4 regions of the Shouchella phoenicis genome follow, and region 3 is predicted to be linked to each of the others. Evidence: riboswitches for the same ligand, from Rfam matches in the RefSeq annotation. Region 3 holds a riboswitch; each other region holds the start of a gene.
What was found. Region 3 has a riboswitch for S-adenosylmethionine ahead of ABC361_RS02240 (methionine ABC transporter ATP-binding protein). Riboswitches for the same ligand answer to the same signal wherever they lie in the genome.
Positions count from the first base shown of each region.

Region 1: it holds a riboswitch for S-adenosylmethionine, as region 3 does, so the genes downstream of both, metE (5-methyltetrahydropteroyltriglutamate--homocysteine S-methyltransferase) here and ABC361_RS02240 (methionine ABC transporter ATP-binding protein) in region 3, are expected to answer to the same signal.
Region 2: it holds a riboswitch for S-adenosylmethionine, as region 3 does, so the genes downstream of both, ABC361_RS10660 (methionine biosynthesis PLP-dependent protein) here and ABC361_RS02240 (methionine ABC transporter ATP-binding protein) in region 3, are expected to answer to the same signal.
Region 4: it holds a riboswitch for S-adenosylmethionine, as region 3 does, so the genes downstream of both, metK (methionine adenosyltransferase) here and ABC361_RS02240 (methionine ABC transporter ATP-binding protein) in region 3, are expected to answer to the same signal.

Region 1 covers NZ_JBDFMQ010000001.1:1,260,006-1,263,293, reverse strand. The annotation lists gene metE (5-methyltetrahydropteroyltriglutamate--homocysteine S-methyltransferase) at 1-2,058, opposite strand, end outside; cobalamin riboswitch at 2,209-2,339, opposite strand; SAM riboswitch class I at 2,392-2,494, opposite strand; gene ABC361_RS06905 (SEC-C domain-containing protein) at 2,680-3,288, shown strand, end outside.
Region 2 covers NZ_JBDFMQ010000001.1:1,979,845-1,983,132, reverse strand. The annotation lists gene ABC361_RS10675 (asparaginase) at 1-585, shown strand, start outside; gene prsW (glutamic-type intramembrane protease PrsW) at 669-1,337, shown strand; gene ABC361_RS10665 (hypothetical protein) at 1,352-1,516, shown strand; SAM riboswitch class I at 1,643-1,742, shown strand; gene ABC361_RS10660 (methionine biosynthesis PLP-dependent protein) at 1,824-2,936, shown strand; gene ABC361_RS10655 (bifunctional homocysteine S-methyltransferase/methylenetetrahydrofolate reductase) at 2,942-3,288, shown strand, end outside.
Region 3 covers NZ_JBDFMQ010000001.1:406,562-409,849, forward strand. The annotation lists gene ABC361_RS02225 (MBL fold metallo-hydrolase) at 1-158, shown strand, start outside; gene ABC361_RS02230 (sulfurtransferase TusA family protein) at 179-409, shown strand; gene ABC361_RS02235 (sulfite exporter TauE/SafE family protein) at 466-1,242, shown strand; SAM riboswitch class I at 1,363-1,465, shown strand; gene ABC361_RS02240 (methionine ABC transporter ATP-binding protein) at 1,607-2,644, shown strand; gene ABC361_RS02245 (methionine ABC transporter permease) at 2,625-3,288, shown strand, end outside.
Region 4 covers NZ_JBDFMQ010000001.1:2,705,913-2,709,200, reverse strand. The annotation lists gene pckA (phosphoenolpyruvate carboxykinase (ATP)) at 1-1,339, opposite strand, end outside; SAM riboswitch class I at 1,981-2,086, shown strand; gene metK (methionine adenosyltransferase) at 2,309-3,288, shown strand, end outside.

The sequences.
Region 1 (3,288 bases), 850 kb from region 3:
TTTGCTATACGTATAGTCTTCAAACGCTGTAATGAGTTCTCCATGACTTCGTGACATCTCAATTGAAATAACGTCTGCATCAAGTCCGTCTATCGCTTGAATAATATCTTGGAAGTCAGAGTAGCACATATGCGTATGAATTTGCGTTTGTGGCTCAACCGATTTCACAGAGAGCTGGAATGCTTTAACAGATTGATTTAAATAGGCTTTCCACTTCTCTCTCTTTAATGGTAACCCTTCTCTTAATGCAGGTTCATCTACTTGAATGACTGTGATTCCTGCTTTTTCTAAAGCGAGCACTTCTTGTTCCAATGCAAGGGCAATTTGATTCACCACATCTTCTGCTTGTAAATCAGTCCGTGGAAACGACCAGTTGTAAATCGTGACAGGTCCTGTTAACATCCCTTTGACCGGTTTCGACGTTTTCGATTGTGCGACTAATGTTTCTTTGACAGTCATATCATTTTGGAAAAAGACGTCTCCGAAAATAACAGGCGGTTTCACGCATCTTGACCCGTATGATTGAACCCATCCATTAGATGTGAATTCAAAACCACCTAGCTTCTCGCCAAAAAATTCGACCATATCAGTACGCTCAAACTCACCATGCACGAGTACATCTAACCCAATCTCTTCTTGGATCTCAATCCAACGCTCAATTTCAGCATTGATAAAGGACTCATAGGCTTCATTCGTAATTTCCCCTCTTCGCCATTGCAACCTCGTTTTTCGAACGTCTGCTGATTGCGGAAAACTACCAATTGTTGTAGTCGGTAATGGTGGGAGTTGGAAGACCTCTTGCTGAAGTTCCATACGTTTATTCGCAGGAACCGCTCTTTTAGAATCTTCTGTTTTACTGAGATCTAAAGCGGTACGGACTTCTTGGTTTGTGCGACTTGCAGATTGGTTTAACGTATCAATCGCCCGTTTTCCTACTTGCAGCTGTTTCAGCTCTTGCTGCTGATTTAAGACTGCTTTAAGATCATTCAACTCTGCTAATTTTTCTTCTGCAAATGATAAGGCAGCTTTTAAATTTTCAGGTAGCTTTTGTTCATGTTTCAGCGTTACTGGCACGTGAAGCAAGCTACAAGAAGGTTGAAGGATTAATTGTTCTTGCCCAACTATTTTTGAAAGTTCTTCCACCATGGCATGTGTCTTCGTTAAGTCTGTACGCCAAATGTTTCGACCATCAATTAGTCCAGCTGCTAATGTTTTTTCTTTCGGAAACCCATGTTGCTTTATTTTTTGTAAGCTATCACTATAAATAAAGTCGAGCCCAATACCAGCAACAGATAGTTTCGTAAAACGACTAAAATCATCGACTCCTTCAAAGTAGGTTTGTAGAAGAAGATTGGCTTTTGGTGCTGACTCTGAGAACCACGTATACACTTCATCTAAAATCGCCCACTCTTCTTCAGTCACATCCCCAACTAAAATAGGCTCATCCACTTGAATCCAGTCTACACCAGCCTCTGCCAGCTGATTTAGCACGGTTGTATATAAAGGCAATAAACTTCGCACATGATCAACAAATGAACGACTGCCATAATGTTTTGATAGTTTAACAAATGTTACAGGGCCCAAGATCACAGGCTTTCCGGTAACCCCTAGCTCTTGCTTCGCTTCCTCAATTAAATCTAACCAGCGATTGTTTACGAGCTCCGGTTCTCTACCATCAAGTTCAGGTACGATATAGTGATAATTTGTGTCAAACCATTTCGTCATTTCAGCAGCAACCGCATGCTCACTGCCTCTGGCAATCGCAAAATACGAATCTAAATCAACGGTTCCACCTTCATAGTCAAAGCGATCAGGTACTAAACCAAATGCTGTTGCTGTATCGAGTACCTGGTCATAGTGAGAAAAATCGCCAACAGGGATATAGTCAAGCCCTGCATCCTTTTGCTTTTGTAAATGATTCAGACGTAATTCTTTTTGTTTTTTTACGTAGTCCTCTTGCGATAGTTTTTGATTCCAATAGGCTTCTAGATTTTTTTTCCACTCTCGTTGCTCCCCGATTCTTGGAAAACCTAAGCTTGAACTTCTAACTCCACTCATTTTTTCTGCCTCCTTAAATAGTTGTACTCACCATAAAAAAATCCCTTTCAAGAGAAAGGGATAGGAAATATACCAGAAAGTCACTAGCGAATGAACATGAACAACTAGTTTAAAAGGCATGATTTCCACTCTTCTCTAGATCCGCGTAGAGCTAAGCAGAACGATTCGGCAGGCAATCTGACTTCGCACATAGGTGCGTCACAGTGGCGGGACCGTCTTGGATTTTCACCAAGTTCCCCTATTAAGTAGTTGGACACTACACCGTTTCGTTTCACATATGAAATTAAAAAAAACCTTTTCAATGAAAAGGGTTTATGCGATCACATCGCATCCCCCTTATCTGCCAAAGTTCCCTTTGCTGGAATTAGCACCTTTTCCAATTGGAAAGGTTGCTGAAGCTTCGTCGGGCCAGTCCCTCCACTTCTCAATATAAAGAGTGTTTTCTTATGTATGAGTATTCAATTAATTTAGCATAAAGACTGAAAACTGTCAAAAGATAATTCATACAAAAGATCCATTTTCATTTACTTATCGACTCAACCACAAAATTAACGGCTGTAAACCCTGCTTTTATCGCGGAAATCTGTTAAACTAAGAAAGTTGACGTAAGGAGGAACATCTATGATAAAGAGAAACGATCCTTGTCTATGTGGCAGTGGGAAAAAATATAAAAAATGTTGCATGCAAAAAACAGAATCAAAAGCAATTGTCTCTCAAGAGCTTCATCAATTAGAAACGGAAATGCTTTATACTGCATTTACCCGCTACCAAAAGGAATTAACAAACTGGGTGCAAAGTTACCACCATGTTTACCCAGACGTCGAAGAAAATGTAACCGAGACCCTTTCAAGTATGCTGCTTGTATGGCTCATTTTTCACAAGCCAATTGAAGCAGATGGGCAAACCATATACGATACATTCCTTGAAAGCAAGTTGAGAAAAATTAAACGTCCACAAACAGCTACCATTATAGAAAGCTGGAAAGGGACAAAACCTGCTGTTCTTGAAGTAGTATCGGTACATGAAGATCAATGTGAAAGCATCCATTTATTCACAAATGAACGCTTAACACACATCATTCCGTCTGAACATAAAGACACAGTCGAGCCTGGCTCAACAATTATTGGTTTTCCTGCCAATGGTGAAAACGCTATGAGCTTTGTCGGTCCAGTTATTAGTCATGTACCTGCTAAAACTGCAGACATTAAAAACAAAATTGACGCATTCCGT
Region 2 (3,288 bases), 1.6 Mb from region 3:
ATGAACTTAAGGCATGCGATATATGCGGCATGTGAACCAGATTTAAAAGGCACAGGCTGTGTGGTTGTATTCAATGAACGTATTTTTTCCGCACGCTATGTAAAAAAGGAACATGCTTCAAATATTCAAGGTTTTAATGCTTTTGGATTTGGTTATCTAGGAATTATTGACAATGATGTTATTTTTACGTATCAAAAGCCAATCCGACGGGAAATGTATATGGTAAAGGAACCCACATTTCTTGAGATCGGTATTGCAAAAATTTATTTAGGGATGTCTGAACAAACGCTCCGTGCTATTCTTGATACAGTGGACGGGCTGGTCATTGAAGCCGTTGGTCGAGGTCAAGTGCCGCCACAATTAGTTGCCCCTATTAAAGAGGCATTGCAAAAGAAAAAGCCAATTATTTTAACAACGTCATCTGAGGAAGGGAAAGTGTATCCAACGTATGATTATAAAGGGAGTGCACACCACTTAGAACAACTTGGCGTTATTTTAGGGTCTGATTATGATAGCAAAAAAGCAAGAATTAAAGCGCTCGTTTTGACGGCTGCTCAACAAGATCTTACCCTGGGGTTTTCATAAGCGGTGAAACTTGAGTCTCATTAGCGTGAGGCGTATACTGGACTATGTAGCGGACGTCCTTTTAGAGAGAGGGTCGACAAGCGTTGATTTCTTTTATTCTTGCGGCTCTGGCTCCGGCCATGGCATTGTTCTCTTATGTGTATTTACGTGATTCCTTTAGTCGAGGTGCCATGTTTTTAGTCCTAAGAATCTTTATTATTGGCGCCTTGCTCGTCTTACCAATTTCAGTCATTCAATTTGCTTTCACAGAAGAAGCGATCCTATCACATTCGTTGTCAAAAGCTTTTTTGCTTTACGGATTGATAGAAGAGGGTTTAAAATGGCTGATGTTGTTCATATTTGCTTATCAACATGGTCAACTAAAGCAACCAATTGATGGAATCGTTTTTGGTGTAGCGTTATCGCTTGGCTTTGCCTCCGTTGAAAATAGTTTATATATGATTGCGTATGGGTTTGATCACGTGCTCCCGAGAACGTTATTACCAACCACCGCCCATGCTGTTTATGGAATTATTATGGGTTATTACGTTGGAAGAGCCAAATACCAGCCTTCAAAAAAACAACTATTTCTTTTTTTAGCGGCTGTACTACCAATGATTTTGCACGGAAGTTACGACTACATTCTAATGGATTTTGGACATTATTTCTTATATTTAATGATTCCATTTATGGTTGCGCTTTGGTTATTAGCAATATGGAAAATAAAAAAGGCGAACAAACTAGATGAAGATGAAAAGTGCAATCTGAACTAAAGGAGGAGGATAGCGTGACAACAGCGAATCGTTATCGAATTGTCATTCGTTGCCCTTTATGTGGAGAGAAATATATTTTACGTGGAAAACGAAATGAAAACGGAGAATATGAAACAGGCTTTAAACAGTGTGTATGCGGAAATGAAGATCAATTAATCATTGAAGCGTCACCTGAATAATGAATGTGCAAAGAACGTACAGCTATGTAAGACAAGCTGTGCGTTTTTTATGCATTTTTCATGCTACGGGTTGCAGAATCATTCGTTTTGCGTTAAAGTTGTGACAATAGCAAATAAACTTAATAGATCTTATCAAGAGAGACGGAGGGACATGGCCCGAAGAAGTCTCAGCAACCAGCCTTTATTGGCAAGGTGCTAAATCCAGCAGAAATCTGCAAGATAAGAGAATTGTTCGCAACCTTTCTTCTTATATCTTGAAGAAAGGTTTTTTATGATTGTACCGTTTTTTTAAAAAGGAGGATAAACAATGACAACACATGATGAATCCATTCTTGCGCAAATCGGAAATCGCCGAAATGATGCAACAGGCGCTGTAAATGCACCTGTCTATTTCTCTACAGCCTATCGTCACGCAGGGATTCAAGAATCAACAGGGTACGATTATGCTCGTACTGGAAATCCCACTCGAGAAGTGCTTGAACAAGCCATTGCAAATTTAGAACATGGAGAGCAAGGGTTTGCGACAAGCTCTGGAATGTCTGCCATTCAACTCGTTTTTTCACTATTTGGGCAAGGTGATCATATTTTATGTTCAGATGATTTGTACGGTGGTACATACCGACTGTTCGAAGGAGGATGGACAAAGTGGGGGCTTCACTTTGACTATGTAGATATGGCGGACTTAAATGCTGTTAAAGATAAGTTGAAAGCCGAAACAAAGGCCATTTTTGTGGAAACACCTACAAATCCATTAATGAAAGAAGCCTCGATACAGGAATTGGCCATTATCGCTCAAAAAGCAGATGTACTCCTGATCGTTGACAACACGTTTTTAACACCGTTGCTGCAAAAACCGTTAGTAGACGGGGCAGATATCGTCATCCATTCAGCGACAAAATATTTAGGTGGACATAATGACGTTGTGGCTGGGCTTGTTGTCGCGAAATCGGCGGAATTAAGCGAACAATTAGGCTACTTTCACAATGGAGCAGGCTTCATACTCGGTGCGTTTGACTCATGGTTATTAATGAGAGGCATGAAAACATTGGCACTACGAATGAAGCAACATGAAATTAATGCAAAACGAATCGTTTCGATGTTAGAGGAAGAGTCCCTCGTGCGTGACGTTTTATATCCGGGAAAAGGTGGAATGTTGTCATTTCGTGTGACAGATGAATCTTATATTAATCCCATACTCAAAGCACTTCAGCTTATTTCTTTTGCAGAAAGCTTAGGCGGAGTGGAGAGTTTAATGACGTATCCAGCTACGCAAACCCACGCCGATATTCCTGAAGCACTTCGAATCGAAAAAGGCATCGATCAGACGTTACTACGGCTGTCAGTAGGAATTGAACATTGCGAAGATTTAATCTCTGATTTAAAACAAGCATTTGAACAAGCAACGAATCAAGGGAGGTGAGATCCATGAACTTGAGAGAAACTGTTACGTCTTCTGTGGTTGTTGCTGATGGCGCAATGGGAACGGTTTTATATGAGGCGGGCTATGACTTATGTTTTGAAGAATTAAATCTTTCTAAACCAAACGAAGTCGTTTCCATTCATCAAGCGTATTTGAACGCAGGAGCAACTGTAATTCAAACGAATACGTATGCAGCAAATGCCCATAAGTTAGCACGTTATGGACTACAAGAAGACATGAAAGCCATTAATGAAGCAGCGGTTAAGCTTGCCAAACAAGCGGTGCAGACAAGTGAGAAAAAGCAAGCGTTTGTCGTTGGAACAGTAGGTGGGATTCAAGGGTTTCAATTTGA
Region 3 (3,288 bases):
ATGATAAAACGACATTTCGCTCCATGGTGACAGACAATCTACCGCCACAACCGAATGCTTATCAAGAGATTCGCGAAACGAACCTAGGCGTTAAAAAACCAAGCGAAGAAGAACAACGAGAAATGGAAGTCGGACCAAATCGCTGTGCCATTCGCTAAACAAAAAGGAGACGATAATGATGGATGTAAACAAAGTATTAGACGCTAAAGGAATGGCATGTCCAATGCCCATTGTAAAAACGAAAAAAGAAATGAAGGAACTAAACGTTGGGGAAGTTTTAGAGGTGCAAGCAACGGATCAAGGGGCATTAAAGGATTTTGAAGCGTGGGCTAATTCTACTGGACATGAATTGTTACAGTCAAAAGAAGAAGGTGGCGTTCTCACCTTCTATATAAAAAAAGGCGAGTAAAGAATGATGAGAAGAGGGCGAAGGAATCCCTCTTTTTTATCGGTTAGGAGATTTTTATGGACATCTTGTTCATTATCACGATTTTCTTCATTGGCTTTTTCGGTTCATTTATTTCAGGGATGGTTGGGGTTGGTGGTTCAATTATAAAATACCCCATGCTCCTCTTTATTCCACCGATGCTCGGTTTCACTGCTTTTTCGGCACATGAAGTATCAGGTATTAGTGCCGTACAAGTCTTTTTTGCCGCCTTAGCAGGTGTATGGGCCTATCGAGGTACAGGCTATTTACACCGCAAACTTATTATCTATATGGGAAGCAGCATTTTAATTGGGAGTTTTATCGGGGCGTTTGCGTCAAACTTCTTCCCTGAAAGCTCAGTTAATCTCGTCTATGCCTTATTAGCAACGATTGCGGTTGTACTAATGTTTCTGCCTAAGAAACAAATTCCTGAACAACCAGCCAACCAAATCTCCTTCAATCGAGCTCTTGCGGCTAGTTTATCGTTTATTGTTGGGATCGCTTCAGGGATTGTTGGAGCGGCAGGGTCATTTTTGCTCGTTCCGATCATGTTAACCGTATTAAAGTTACCTACACGAGTAACCATTGCTACCTCTCTTGCGGTCACATTCATCTCTTCAATCGGCTCAACGGTTGGGAAAGTAGCGACCGATCAAGTGTTATATGGTCCCGCAATTGTTATGATTATTGCAAGTGTTCTTGCTGCTCCTATTGGTGCGAAATGTGGTCAAAACATGAACACGAAAGTCCTGCAATGGTTGTTAGCGCTGCTTATTCTAGGATCTGCGATTCAAATATGGATGACACTCTTTTAATTGTTAAGTATTTAAAAAGTCCGCTTCACGATGAAGCGTTTTCATTAAAAAATTATAAAAAAACTCTTGCATTCTGAAAATAAAATCTGCTACACTACGTTCAACAACTAATTAAATATTTTCTTATTAAGAGGAGCGGAGGGACTGGCCCGATGACGCTTCAGCAACCCCACTATGGTGGAAGGTGCTAATGCCTGCAGGAAAACTTCCTGGATGATAAGAGCGTGGATAATTCATTGACTTTTCGCCCCTCTTTCATTTTTGGAAGAGGGGCTTTTTACATGTTAAAAAAGGAAAGACGAAGATATCAGGGAGCGTTTTATTAAATAATCTGATTAAATATATATGGATAGGAGGAAATGGTGTGATTGAATTCAAAGGTGTCTCAAAAACATTTTCATCGAATGGGCAAGACATCCATGCACTGCGCGAAATTGATTTACAAATTGAAAAGGGCGATATATATGGGGTCATTGGTTTTAGTGGAGCGGGTAAAAGCACACTCATTCGGACTGTTAACTTAATTGAAAGACCCACAGCAGGTGAAGTGATTGTGAATAAAGAGAATTTAATGCACCTAAATTCTCGTCAACTTCAAAGAGCCAAGCGAAATATCGGGATGATTTTCCAACACTTTAATTTACTTCAATCGAAAACAGTGTTTGAAAATGTTGCGACGCCATTGCGTTTAGTAAAGACAAAGAAATCGGCTGTGAATCAGCGTGTAAATGAACTATTAAGCTATGTGGGCTTAGAAGCATTTGCTTCACGTTATCCAGATCAGCTTTCAGGTGGACAGAAGCAGCGGGTAGGAATTGCTCGGGCCCTTGCATCAAACCCTGAAATTCTCTTATGTGATGAAGCAACGTCGGCGCTTGATCCGGAAACAACGAGCTCGATTTTGCAGCTTTTAAAGCAAATTAATAAAGAATACAACATTACCATATTGATGATTACACATGAACTCGGTGTTGTTCGTGAGATTTGTAATAAAGTTGCAGTGATGGATGATGGACGCATCGTTGAAGAGGGTAACGTTGAAAAAGTACTCTCTCAACCTGTACATGAGACAACGAAGAAGTTTGTTCGATCGATTATACCTGATGACCTACCGCAAAAAGTGAAGCAACATCTTGAAAATAAAGAGAGTGACGAACGAATCTACCATGTCCAGATTACGGACGATGCGGACCAAACAGCGCTTTTCAATGATTTAGTTCATCAAGGACTGAATGTTTCACTTCTTCATGCTTCGATGCACGAAATTCGTGAAACTACGTTTGGATCAATCTATGTACGTGTGAAGGGAGATGCGGTTGCTCAACAAGCTGCACAACGTTATTTTGATAAAACATCTTCAGAGATAAAGGAGGTAACAGCACATGCTGGACTGGTTGCCTGAACCGATTCGCCCACAAATTTCAAATGATATTTTAGTCGATGCAATGTTTGAGACCATTTATATGGTGGCTTGGTCATTATTATTTTCAGCGATTCTTGGAGTCGTGCTCGGCATTATTCTTGTCGTGACGAGGCCAGGTCATATTATGGAAAACCGTGTTGTCTACAATGCGATCAACCCGGTTATTAATGTCTTGCGGTCAATTCCATTTATTATTTTGCTTGTTGCCATTATTCCGTTAACGCGTTTGCTTGTTGGGACTTCTTTAGGAACGACAGCGGCGATTGTGCCGCTCGTGTTTTATGCAGGCCCTTATATCGCTCGTTTAATCGAAAACTCTTTGTTAGAAATCGAGCCTGGCATTATTGAAGCGGCTGATTCGATGGGGGCTTCGAAATGGCAAATTATTTTTAAATTTCTCGTCCCTGAAGCAATGAGTTCCCTCATTCTCAGCATGACAACTGCTACGATCGGACTTGTAGGTGCAACCGCTATGGCTGGTGCAATTGGGGCAGGAGGAATTGGCGATGTTGCGATTGCTTATGGGTATAACCGTTTTGATGACGGGACAATGTTTGTAACCGTAATGATTTTAATTCTGATGGTTCAAGCGATTCAAACATTTGGAAACATCGCTTCTAAAA
Region 4 (3,288 bases), 2.3 Mb from region 3:
CTTCAACCATGGCTCTTGTAAACCTGAGCTTCATTCTGCTTCCAGTACCGTAGCTGCCACCGGTCCAACCAGTATTTACTAAGAACACATCCACATCGTTTGCTTCGATTTTTTCCCCGAGCATTGCAGCATAGGTTTCTGGTTTTCTTGGAAGGAAAGGTGCGCCAAAACATGTTGAGAATGTCGCTTCCGGTTGCGTAATGCCTCTTTCTGTTCCCGCAAGTTTGCTCGTATAGCCAGATAAAAAGTGGTACATGGCCTGTTCTTTTGTCAATTTGCTAATTGGTGGAAGAACCCCAAAAGCATCAGCAGTTAAAAAGACGATGGCAGTAGGGCTTCCTGCAACGCTTGGTTTTAATGCATTCGGAATCGCTTCAATCGGATAAGCTGCTCTTGTATTTTCTGTTAATGAAGAATCATCGTAATTCGCTTTCCCTTCTTCAACAGCAACATTCTCAAGAACCGCGCCAAATGAAATCGCATTCCAAATTTGTGGCTCTTGCTCTTGTGAAAGGTTAATACATTTCGCGTAGCAACCACCTTCAATATTAAAGATTCCTGTTTCTGTCCAACCATGTTCGTCATCCCCAATAAGCGAGCGGTGGCTAGAGGCAGATAAGGTGGTTTTTCCTGTTCCAGACAAACCGAAAAATAGAGCGGTTTCACCATTTTCGTTTGTATTTGCTGAACAGTGCATAGGCAATACATTTTCGTCAGGCATTAAATAATTCATAACCGAAAACATTGATTTTTTCATTTCACCTGCATATTCGGTTCCGCCGATTAACACAACGCGCTCTTCAAACGAAATCATGACAAACGCTTCGGAATTGGTGCCATCAACAGCAGGGTCTGCTTTAAATGTAGGCGCACTGACAATCGTAAATGGTTCTTGATTGGTTTTTGTTGACTGGCCTTCACGAATAAAAAGTTGACGAGCAAAAAGGTGGTGCCATGCAAATTCATTAATGTATGTGATCGGCAATTGATAATTGGGGTCTGCGCCAACAAAGCCATTCGAGGCATAGCGAACTTCTTTTTGTTGCAAATAGTATAACACTTTTTCATAAAGCGCTTTAAATGTGTTTTGAGAAATTGGTTGATTGACTGGTCCCCAATCAATCGTATTACGAACACTTGGCTCATCTACAATAAATTTATCTTTGGGTGAGCGACCAGTATACTTCCCAGTTTGCACAGAAAGCGCGCCAGTATCTGTTAATTCACCTTCTTGATTCATTAACGCTCGCTCTACTAAAGAGGGAACAGAAAGTTGGTGAACCGTCTTAGGACTTGAAAGTAGCTGCTCTAATTGTGTTGATCCATTTAAAATTTTCATAATCGGCTCCTTTATGGTCGGTGTTCGTGGTAATAGTATAACACATTATATTTATTAGTCCATACTAAAGTGAAAGATGTTTTGAAAAAAAGTGAAAGGATGCTTTTATGTGTTTTTTTATGATGTTGAATGGAGAAGTGATTGCTGAAGTAAAACTCCATTCATATCGCTACTGTATTCACACCATGAAGCTTTCGCTTGTCATTTGACTCTCCTCGGTCCTGCTTTAATGACTTCATCCAAGCATATTTGGTAAAAATAGATACATGAAGCCTAGATAAGCGAGCGTTCCGAAAGCAAATCCCGAAAAGATCAAAAGAATGACTTTTGTTTTAGTAGACATAAAACACCTCTAATTCAGAATAATTAATGTTTTTATTGGTGTTCAATCATACAAGATTTTATTTCGATTTAAAAGAGATAAAGCAAAGACTCTTCTTAAACCTTTCAAAGTAGAGGAAATTATGTTATGCTAATGTGCGAAAACGAACAAAGCGCAAACTTATGACATTGCCTGCGATTCCCATTGAAAAAACGACTAATTTCTTACAGGCTTGCTGTAGAAATAGCTCGAAAAAGATGGCGATCATTCATCGTCACAAGTTAAAGTTATACTGCTTTTTAAAACAGATAACATCACGCTTTTATCAAGAGAAGGTGGAGGGACAGGCCCTTTGAAACCCAGCAACCATCACGTTAGTGAAAAGGTGCTAACCTGCAGAACAGTTTTGTTCTGGGAGATAAGAGACGATCGATAAACAAGTCAGCTCTTTTCTCATGTGGAAAAGAGTTTTTTCGTTTTGTATGTGACAACATATAAAGAGAAGATAAAAATGATACGGATAAGTTACGGTTGTGTGTCCGTGGGCATAAGATGCCTTTAGCCTACTTACCAAAGTCAGCTCTGATCGTTCGTTTTAAAATACAACATGCATTTCCGAGCGAAAGTATGGAATAGGAGGAATTAGAATGTCTGAAAAAAGAGGAAAGCACTTATTCACATCAGAATCGGTTACGGAAGGTCATCCAGATAAAATTTGTGACCAAATTTCAGATGCGATTCTAGATGAAATTTTAAAGAGAGATCCGAATGCACGTGTGGCGTGTGAAACATCTGTTACAACAGGAATGGTACTCGTAGCCGGAGAGATTACGACAAGCACCTATGTAGATATCCCAAGTGTGGTTCGTGAGACCATCAAAGGAATTGGTTATACACGAGCAAAATACGGATTTGATGCCGAAACGTGTGCAGTCATCACATCCATTGATGAGCAGTCTGCCGACATCGCTCAAGGGGTGGACCAAGCATTAGAAGCAAGAGAAGGACAAATGACAGACGAAGAAATCGAAGCAATTGGTGCAGGTGACCAAGGGTTAATGTTTGGATTTGCTTCAAATGAAACAGAAGAGCTGATGCCCCTCCCAATCTCATTAAGCCATAAACTAGCATTCCGTTTAAGCGAAGTACGTAAAAACGAAACGCTTGACTACTTACGTCCGGATGGCAAAACGCAGGTGACAATTGAATATGATGACAATGATAAACCTGTCCGCGTGGATACAATTGTTATTTCAACTCAGCATGCGCCAGACATTACGCTTGAGCAAATTCAAGCAGATATTAAGAAACACGTGATTCAAGCTGTTGTCCCTGCTGAACTAATGGACGATAACACAAAGTTCTTCATTAATCCAACTGGTCGTTTCGTAATCGGCGGTCCTCAAGGGGATGCTGGTTTAACAGGAAGAAAAATTATTGTTGATACGTATGGTGGTTACGCACGTCATGGAGGCGGAGCATTCTCAGGAAAAGACGCAACGAAAGTAGACCGTTCAGGCGCATATGCGGCTCGTTATGTAGCGAAAAACATTGTCGCTGCTGGTCTTGCAGAGTCGTGTGAAGTTCAGCTTGCGTATGCAATTGGTGTCGCTCAACCAGTTTCCAT